One region of the Chryseobacterium sp. C3 genome, then DNA from elsewhere that is predicted to be linked to it. Evidence: riboswitches for the same ligand, from Rfam matches in the RefSeq annotation. Region 1 holds a riboswitch; each other region holds the start of a gene.

Region 1 (3,285 bases):
AAATATTCCTAAAGAAGATTACGGAGATTTAAAGTTTATTGTTTTACGCCAACCGAAAAGAAAGGAGGAAATAATCTCTCCGGTTTGGGGAAGACTTGTTTACAGCTTTGAGTACGAAAACGAATATTTTCCGGCGATAATTTTAGACTCAATAGATTTAAACAAAAAGTTAATATGGTCTAAAAAACAAAGCATCGAAGATCAGAAAGAATTTGAAAGATTAAAAGGAGACGGACATATTTTTACACAAAATAAGAGAAGTTTTGTTTCTCAGTTAAATTTAGAGCCTTCAAGAAATACCCAATTGTACAGAACTTTACTGCATGAATTCGGGCATTATGTTCATTACTTAGAAGTTGTGGAAAGACCTTTTGAAAGTGATGAAGATTATGAGGCAAAAGAAATTCGCGATGATTACTACTCAGCTTTATCTAAAGTTGAAAAAGAAACTTTCGCGCACCAGTATGCTGATCGACTGAAGAAAAAATTAACTGAAGAAAAAATAATTCCTTTTAATAGTCTTTAATAATTTAAAATCAAACATGAAAATAAAAAATATAGATCACCTCGTTTTAACAGTTGCAGACATTGAAAAAACGGTAGATTTTTACACCTCTATTCTTGGGTTTGAAGTCTTAGTTTTTGGAGAAAATAGAAAAGCACTGACTTTTGGAAATCAGAAAATCAATCTTCATCAAAAAGGAAAAGAATTTGAACCGAAAGCTAAGCATCCGACTTGCGGTTCTGCGGATCTTTGTTTTATTTCCGAAACCAACATTCACGAAGTTTTACAGGAACTAAAGGAAAAGAATATTGAGATCATCGAAGGAATTGTTGAAAGAACCGGAGCTTTGGGAAAAATACAATCGGTTTATTTCAGAGATCCGGATTTAAATCTGATTGAGATAAGCAACTACAGTTCATTGTAAAATACATTCTCGAAAAAATCCAAATAATTGTTCATTCAGAATAATTTTCTGAATTACTTAAAAAATAAACAAATAATTCCTACATTTGTTTAGAAAACAGTTCTTTTACATACTTCATCAAACGGAAAAGGTTTTACGTAAAGTAGATTAATAGGGAATCGTGTGAAAATCACGAGCTGTCGCGCAACTGTAAGTAATACTTTAAAGGTTTTTATCCACGTATATCCACTGTGTAAACGGGAAGGATGATAAAAGCTGTTACAAGTCAGGAGACCTGCCTATTCCGAATTGACAATGCTCTCGCGGTTTGGAGTTTTTTGGTCAGACAGATGATACTTTTTTGAACGTAGCAATCTAAATTTTAATTTGATTTTAATTGCAAAGTTTTTAATATTAATTTCTTACTTTAAGAATGAAAAAATATTCGCCAACCATCAATACAGCAGTTGTTTTTTGCATCTGTTTCAGAAGATACGGTTAAAAAATTTTTCATCTTATTGATGAGAAAAAAGCTTTGTGCAAAACGATAAAATTTCAGAGCATTCTCTTATGTAAAGGGAAAATTGCGTCCTTACTGTATCTTTACCTCTCCATTCTATTTCCTTCTGCAAAAGCATTGCGAAGCATCAGAAGAACTTTTATACACATTAATTATTGTTTAATTTAAAAGTTTTAAAGAAAATGCAAACGCACATTCTTGGCTATCCGCGTATTGGTAGCAACCGAGAACTCAAAAAAGCCTGCGAGCAGTATTGGTCGGGCAAAATCACTTTAGACGAATTACTGGACGTCGGGAAAAATATCCGACAAAACAATTGGAAGCTTCAGCAGGAAGCAGGAATTGATCTTATTCCGTGTAATGATTTCTCTTTTTACGATCAGGTTTTGGATATGACGTTAACTTTAGGCGCTATTCCTGAACGTTATGAAGAGATTGCTCTTAAAAAATCTGAAACGGATCTCTATTTTGCCATGGCAAGAGGCTTTCAGAAAGAAGGTCTGGACATTACTGCAATGGAAATGACAAAATGGTTTGATACCAATTATCATTTCATTGTTCCGGAATTCCATAAAAATCAGGAATTTAAGCTGTTCTCCCGTAAAATTATCAACGAATTTTTGGATGCTAAACAAGTGGGAATAAATGCAAAACCGGTGATCATAGGTTTGTTAACCTATATTCTGCTTGGGAAAGAAAAGGAGGAAGGTTTCAATAAGCTGGAGCTGGCTCAGAAAATTCTTCCTGTTTATATTCAGATTCTTAAAGAGCTTGAAACTCACGGAGCAGAATACATCCAGTTTGATGAACCATTTTTAGCATTAGATCTGGATGAAAAATCAAAAGAAACTTACAGTCTGATTTATACCGAAATAAGAAAACAGTTTCCTCATCTGAAAATCATTGTAGCTACTTATTTTGAAGGTTTAAGAGATAATCTTTCTTTTGCTGTTTCTCTTCCTGTAAATGTGCTGCATCTCGATCTGGTTCGTAGTCCGGAACAGTTGGAGGAAGTTTTAAAAGTAATTCCGGAAACATTGCATCTTTCATTAGGTGTAATTGACGGAAGAAATATATGGAAAAATGATTTCGAAAAATCTCTACGCCTCATTAGACAGGCAACAGATAAAATAGGCTTGGAGAGAATTTTAATTGCTCCTTCCTGCTCATTGCTTCACAGCCCTTCTGATCTTGATCTGGAGAACAACGAAAGTGTTTTATCCTCCGAAATTAAACAATGGATGGCTTTTGCTAAACAGAAAGTCTCTGAAACGGTTACCCTGAAAAAATTAGCCGCAGAAAATCCGGATTATTCCACACTCCTGCTTTTAGCTGAAAATAAAAAAGCCATTGAAAGCCGCAAAACATCACCTCTCATTCATAACAGCGAAGTGAAGGATCGTGTAGATGTAACTACCGAGGAAGATGCTAAAAGAAACAAACCTTTCAGCATGCGAAAAATTTCTCAACAGGATATTCTCAACCTTCCTTTATTCCCTACAACTACAATTGGCTCATTTCCACAGACTAAAGAAGTTAGAAACTGGAGGGCAAAATTTAAAAAGGGTGAACTGAATGCCAAACAATACGATGATCTGCTGAAAAAAGAAACTGAAAGAACGATCCGTTGGCAGGAGGAAATAGGAATTGATGTTCTGGTTCACGGAGAGTTTGAAAGAAATGATATGGTAGAATATTTCGGAGAACAATTATCAGGATTTGTGTTTACGCAAAACGGCTGGGTTCAAAGCTACGGAAGCCGTTGTGTGAAACCTCCTGTTATTTTCGGAGATGTGTACAGACCGAATCCGATGACGGTTTACTGGTCTGAATATGCGCAATCTTTAACGAAAAAAT
Region 2 (3,285 bases), on a different contig from region 1:
AATAATCAAAGCGCTCAAAAGAATAAAAATCAAAGATTTTTAAAAACTATTGTTTTCTTTTTTATTTATAATAATCAACTTTAAGTAATTGATTGTCCGTTTATTAACCTAAAGCTTCGACAGGCTCAGCTTGACATCGCTAGAAATCAAGCGTTTAGTATTAGAGGTGTCACACTGAGCTTGTCGAAGTGCCTGTTATAAATAATTGATTTTCATATCAGTGCATAGTAATAGGTTGTTTAACGGATATTCAATTAAGTAAAAAATTTAGTAGATCTTTTGTGACTTTTGCGGTTAAATAAAGTTTAAACAGACTTTTAAAATGTTTAAATAATAGTAAATAAGAATTCAAGGTTGGATTTTCGCAAAGGCACAAAGTTGTTTAAGATAGTATGCTTTAAGGCGCAAGGATTTTATCTGCGATAAAATTTTATCAGCATTATAAAAGATAATTTTTGATTTTCTCCTTGCGTCTTAAAAGAATAGAACTTTTATCAAACCTTTCACCTTAGTTTTTTTCAATAAGAATATCTTTATTTTAACAAGTTTAAACAAACTCTTAACTTCTGTTTGGACTTTTATTTAAGGGAAAGTTTTTTAAGAAGGGACTTTCTTTCATCACATAAGTCACATGAGATTTTGAATGATGCGTATTTAAAATAGAAGAACCCATTAGTTTTTGAAAATCTTTGATTTTCTTCCTTAGTGATGCTTATTTTAAAGTAATTAAAAAACTTGTTTATGCTTTTTACCACAAAAGGATGCAAAAGATTTAAACACTTTAGTTTTTTAAGTTTAATCCTTGAAATGGAAAAAAAAGAGCACATAAGTTTAAAAAATCAGAGATTTTTTCTCTTTGCAGACTTTTGAAATACTTCAAATCAATTCAATAAAGTCTTTTGTCTTTTTTGCGGCTAAATTTAAAATGAATTTAAAGAAACTTAAAGTAAGTTTTTAATACATTTTAAATAATTCTGGCTGAAAATAATTATTTATCTTTCAATAGAATCTGAATTGTATAAAAATTTTTATTTTCTGCGGTTTTATTTTCCTAGCCCAGATTGAGCGGCATGTCTGAGCTCTTTTTTGGATTCGGCGACGGCAAAAGCCGCCGCCGAATCCAAAAAAAGCGAGTAGCGAAAGCTGGAAAAAGCTCCTGAAATTGTTTTTCGTATGTAATGCAACAAATCATTGTTTTATTAAAAAGGTACTTAACGGGTATTTTTTTGTCAATAAATTAAAAAAGTTATCTTTGCAAAAATTTTGGTTTCCATTAATTTGGAATGAAAAGGGAATTGGGCGAAAATCCCAAACTGTCCCCGCAACTGTAAATCGCATATAAGATTTCTACGATAAACCACTGTGAAAACGGGAAGGTGTAGAAAGCGAAAGTCAGGAGACCTGCCAAAATGTAATCTTAAAAACATTGCTTTCGGAGGAAAAGTAAAATAGGAATGGCATTAAAAAGATCTTTAGTACTGCTTTTTGCATCATACGGTTGTTTTCTTTACGCGCAGGAGAAAACTATTGACACCGTTTATGTTTTTGACAATCAGATGAATAAGGCAAAACTTTTTCATCCGGTTACTACAATTACTCCCAAAGACATCGAAAAAAATTCCGCTAATCTATCTGAAACGTTACGTTTTCAGTCGCCTGTTTATATTAAGGAAAATGGCCGCGGTGCGGTTTCTTCACCTTCTTTCAGGGGAACAACGGCGCAGCAGACTGCTTTTGTGTGGAATGGGATTAACATCAATTCTGTTCTTTTAGGACAGGGAGATGTTAATAATATCGCGATTTTCGGCTACGATGCGCTTGAAGTGAAAGCTGGCGGCGGAAGTGTGCTTTACGGAAGCGGAGCGATCGGAGGAAGTATTCACCTTAACAATGAGCTGAAATTTAATGAGGGTTTTCATGCAACTTTACATAGTGAAGTGGCTTCTTATGAGACGTTCCAGAATTATTTCAAAACTTCTTTCAGCAATGCGGATTTCAGTTTTAAGGCATCCGGAAATTATTTCATCAGTCAAAATAATTATGAGGTTCCTGAAAAGCAGTATATCAACCGAAACGGTAAATATTTTAACGGTACAGCGAACATTGGCTTCAGTTACAAAATTGCCCGAAATCAGAAAATTTCTTGGCAAAGCCAGTTGTACGACGCGGAACAGAATTATCCGATCTTCACGGAAAACGGCAATCGTACGAAATATGCAGCGCAGACTTTCCGAAGCCTTCTTACCCACGATGTGAATTCGAAATCGATCTCAAACAGTCTGAAAGCGGCTTACACGGAAGAAAATTTCCAGTATTTCGGAGTGTTTGAAGCTCCTAAAACCAGTGGCGGAACGGGAAAAATCCTGATTTTTAAAGATGATTTCAATTATTTCATCACGCCTAAACTGAATGTTAATCTTATCGGGGAGTTTCAGATCAATAAAGGAGAAGGCTATCAACCCGGAATTGAGAATGTAAGAAGAAATATTTATTCTGTTGCAGGATTGTTGAGATATTTCCCTACCCAAAAGCTGAGACTGGAAGCCGGAATCAAGAAGGATTTTATTGAAAATATAGAATCGCCTTTACTCTATTCTTTTTCAGGCAAATGGAAGGTTTCTGACTGGTACAGTTTAGGGACAAGTTTTTCAAAGAATTTCAGGTTTCCTTCTTTTAATGATCTTTACTGGAATCCGGGTGGAAATTTAGATCTGAAATCTGAAACGTCTTTGCAGACTGAAATGAGCCACGAATTGGCGTTCGGAAAATTCATGTTGAGTCTCACGCCTTATTACATGAAAATAGAGGATATGATCCAATGGATTCCCACTTCTATGGGATATTGGTCACCAAGAAACGTAAGAAATGTTGAGTCATATGGTCTTGAGTCTAAAATTGGGTTTCAGCAAAAGTTTTCAAAGGAACATTCTTTAAAAATAAATACGGGATACAGCTATACGAGATCTGTAGATCTTGAGACGAAAAATCAGCTGATGTATGTTCCTCTTCATAAGGTTTTCGGGAATGCAGATTATCAGTACCGATTTATGAATCTGTATGTTCAGGGAATGTTTACGGGTAAGACTTTTACCACTTCTGATGAGAATAACGATTATCTTATAAAACCATATTTCGTCCTGAATGCAGGATTGTCTGCAACTGTTGCCAAAAAGTATACTTTAGGATTGAGGGTAAATAATATTACCGACGAGATCTATGAAACGATGGCTTATTATCCATTACCTAAAAGAAACTACAGTTTTTACATCAACTTAAATTTTTAAA
Region 3 (3,285 bases), on a different contig from region 1:
CGGTAATGATTTTTCCCAGCTCTTTCACACTTTCCTCATCAATATCCGAACTGAAAAGTGTTTTCGCAACAATGTTGAAAGCCAGTGTGTGGAAAAAATCATATAAATCAGTTTCCGGCTCCTGAGGAAAATTCTGAAATGCTTTATGAATTTCATTCTCCATAATGCCGATTAAACCGGAGATTTTGATCTTACTGAATCCCGGCTGGATGATGCGTCTCTGTTTCAGCCAGTCTTTTCCGTTATTGGTAAGAAGTCCTTTCCCGAGATATTTTCCTAACACAACCGATTGTATATCAGATTTAGAATAGTTTTTATGGTTTTGTTTTAGAACATATTCAATAAATTCTTTATCCTGAGAAAAGATAAAATCAGTATTTGTTACACTGGCTTTTAGATGGAAAGTGTCTCCGGCAATGTTATGATTTCCGCTGATGACTTTTAAGGGATTATTTACACCATAAAAAAGAGAGTACAGTTTTCTTTTTCCTTTAATTTCTGTAGGATAATTGTAATTTGGAGTCATGTAAAATATTTATAATAAAAGTAATACTAATCTGTGAATTAGAATAGGTTTAAAGCTAAAAGTCTTATTTTTGTATTGCCATTTTACTCGCTTTAATTTTATGCTTTTTAAATTTTAACCATAAAGCAGCCGAAAGATTTATCATAAACTCATTATCAAAATAAATAGTATTCTCATAAGCATAAAAGTCTGGGATCTTTTTAATTGATATTTTTTTAGAAATGTGAATCTTTTAAGTGAAAAATTGTCAAAACTTTTTTTAAGTGATTGAGAAATAAATGGTCTCAAAATAATTATATACAATGAAAATACAAAAAGAAATCGATTTTATTCTGGCTGTTGATGCCCTGAAAAACGTACAAAGAAGAAATTACAATGCAGACGATTCACGAAGAGAAAATACAGCGGAACATTCATGGCAGATTATTATTCTGGCGCAGATCCTTTTCCCATATGCAAAGAACAGAGCAGATATCGATTTATTAAGAGTAATCAGAATGTTGTCTATCCATGATCTGGTAGAAATTGAAGCAGGAGATACTTTCTTATTTGATGAAGCGGCAATGGCAGGAAAATTTGAAAGAGAGAAAGTTTCAGCTCAGAAAATCTTCGGAATTTTAGATGAGCCGCTGCGTTCTGAATTTTTTAATCTTTGGCTGGAATTTGAGGAAGAGCAGACTCCTGATGCAATTTTCGCCTGCGCGATCGACCGCATTATGCCTTTTATTTTAAATTCCCACACTTCAGGAAAGAGCTGGACAGAAGCCGGCGTTACAGAAAAGCAAATCAGAAATATGTTGGAAAATGCCATTGTAAGAGCTTCCGATGAACTGGGAGAGGCTTTTCAATTACTCTTGCTGAAAAATCTGGAAACTGAAAAGGTATTGAAATAGAAAGGTTTCGGCGGGCAAAGCCCGCCGAAACCGCTTTAAAGAACATTGAAAATATTGGATTCCGGCGACCGAAGGTCGCCGGAACCTTTTTATAATATTTGAATTGGCTTCTTGAATTCATCAATCGCTACAAAAGTAAAATCTCCTACGATTGCTCTTTCTCTTTCATACGAATACATCTGTTCCGTGAAAATTTCCACATTTACTTTCATACTCGTTTTTCCGACATGAACCACTTTTCCGATTAGCTCTACAATGGTTCCGGCAGGAATAGACCTTTTAAAATCAATTTTATCGCTGCTTACGGTTACCACGCGTTTTCTTGCAAATCTGGTGGCAGCAATAAAAGCCACTTCATCCATCAGTTGCATGGCTGTACCTCCGAAAAGCGTATCGTAATGATTGGTTGTGTTCGGGAAAACCGCTTTGAAAATTCGGGTTTCAGATGCTTCAATTCTTTCTTCTGTAGTCATATATCATTATTAATTAAAGCGAAATGAAAAATAGAAGAACAATAGAAAAAGCAGAGACAGAAATCTCTGAGTGTCCATTAGATCAACAAACTTCAAATCGCGAAAGTTTTTTGTTATTAAGAAAAAGGCAGGTCTCCTGACTTGTAACATCTTTATTCCCTTCCCATGAATTACACAGTGGATTTTTTTATAAAGACTTTAGTTACTTACAGTTGCGCGACAGTTCGTGATTTTCACACGATTCCCTTTTAATCTGCAGTTAAGCAAAACCAGTTTCCTGAAAAGTCACAGCCTGGAAAAGAGCCCATACTCATGCTTTTCGGGTACAAAAATAATGATAATTAATGAATTATTCGGGAGTTTTATAAATGATCTGGCTTTCAGCTTTTCCCTGTTTGATCGTCCAGATTGTTGTATAGCGGTTTTCACCGGAGCCATTTATCATATAAAGAAAAATATGATCGTTATCAATTGCAGTTACACCCACATTATTGAAATCCATCGTTGGCTGAAACATATTTTTAATAGCATCTCTTACAAAAACAGAACCTCTTCCCGGTTGCTGAACGCGTACAGATTTTATTTCGGTTAAACCTTCAGGCAATTCCTTTCCTACGCCCCAGGCTTTTACTTTGTCAACTTTAGTAATGTTTCCATTGGCGTCTTTTTCCTGTTTCTTAATGTGTGCATAAGAAGGGTAAACGTCAATAATAACCTTTGTTCTTTGGTTTCCGGGAATTTTAGGATTGGTGTCGTCTGTAAAGATCAGAGATTTTCCGTTTTTCGATTTTGAAGGGGTAAATTTTGGTAAATTATCAACAAAAACCACGCGGTTTTTATTTACCATTCCTTCTTTGGTGATGCTGTCGTATCGTACGAAAGGTTTTTCTGTATCCTCTTTTTCAGGATATTTTATCCAGATCCATTCTGTTTCTCCCGGAGCCGGTTTTTCATAAATAAAAACATCTCCTGTTTTCATACGGATCTTATCAACGATTTTTCGGTAATCGTCTTTATGAACACGCACCATGGCATAACCTTCCTCAGCTTTTACAACACCGAAAGGAACTTTATTCTGACCTTTCGCCAATGCAAAAGAAAAAACACTGAAAACTGAAAGATAAAATGCTTTACGTAGAGACATCATCATGAAATTTTTTGACGCTTCAAATATATAAATTAAAATTTGTTTAAACTTTTCAAAGTATAAAAGTAAACTGATTAATTTAAACTTAAAATGCCGTCATGAAACCTTTGTACTGGTTTTCTGTATATATTCACTTGGAGTTACCCCTTCTATTTTTTTAAATACTTTATTAAAAGTTGACTGATTTTTAAATCCTGCTTCAGAGTAGATATGCATCAAAGTCATCGTTTTCAGTTCATCACTATG

Evidence for each region. A riboswitch is a leader RNA that binds a small molecule or an ion and turns the genes downstream of it on or off. The one in region 1 is predicted to bind cobalamin.
Region 2: another riboswitch for cobalamin. It lies ahead of H6W53_RS04930 (TonB-dependent receptor plug domain-containing protein); the one in region 1 lies ahead of metE (5-methyltetrahydropteroyltriglutamate--homocysteine S-methyltransferase).
Region 3: another riboswitch for cobalamin. It lies ahead of H6W53_RS09385 (acyl-CoA thioesterase); the one in region 1 lies ahead of metE (5-methyltetrahydropteroyltriglutamate--homocysteine S-methyltransferase).

Annotation. Positions count from the first base shown of each region.
Region 1 covers NZ_JACLCU010000001.1:517,708-520,992, forward strand. The annotation lists gene H6W53_RS02375 (hypothetical protein) at 1-526, shown strand, start outside; gene H6W53_RS02380 (VOC family protein) at 543-929, shown strand; cobalamin riboswitch at 1,041-1,226, shown strand; gene metE (5-methyltetrahydropteroyltriglutamate--homocysteine S-methyltransferase) at 1,611-3,285, shown strand, end outside.
Region 2 covers NZ_JACLCU010000002.1:244,920-248,204, reverse strand. The annotation lists cobalamin riboswitch at 1,248-1,424, shown strand; gene H6W53_RS04930 (TonB-dependent receptor plug domain-containing protein) at 1,455-3,284, shown strand.
Region 3 covers NZ_JACLCU010000003.1:495,801-499,085, reverse strand. The annotation lists gene H6W53_RS09395 (cytochrome P450) at 1-526, opposite strand, end outside; gene H6W53_RS09390 (HD domain-containing protein) at 829-1,419, shown strand; gene H6W53_RS09385 (acyl-CoA thioesterase) at 1,509-1,892, opposite strand; cobalamin riboswitch at 2,001-2,181, opposite strand; gene H6W53_RS09380 (hypothetical protein) at 2,242-3,042, opposite strand; gene H6W53_RS09375 (helix-turn-helix domain-containing protein) at 3,136-3,285, opposite strand, start outside.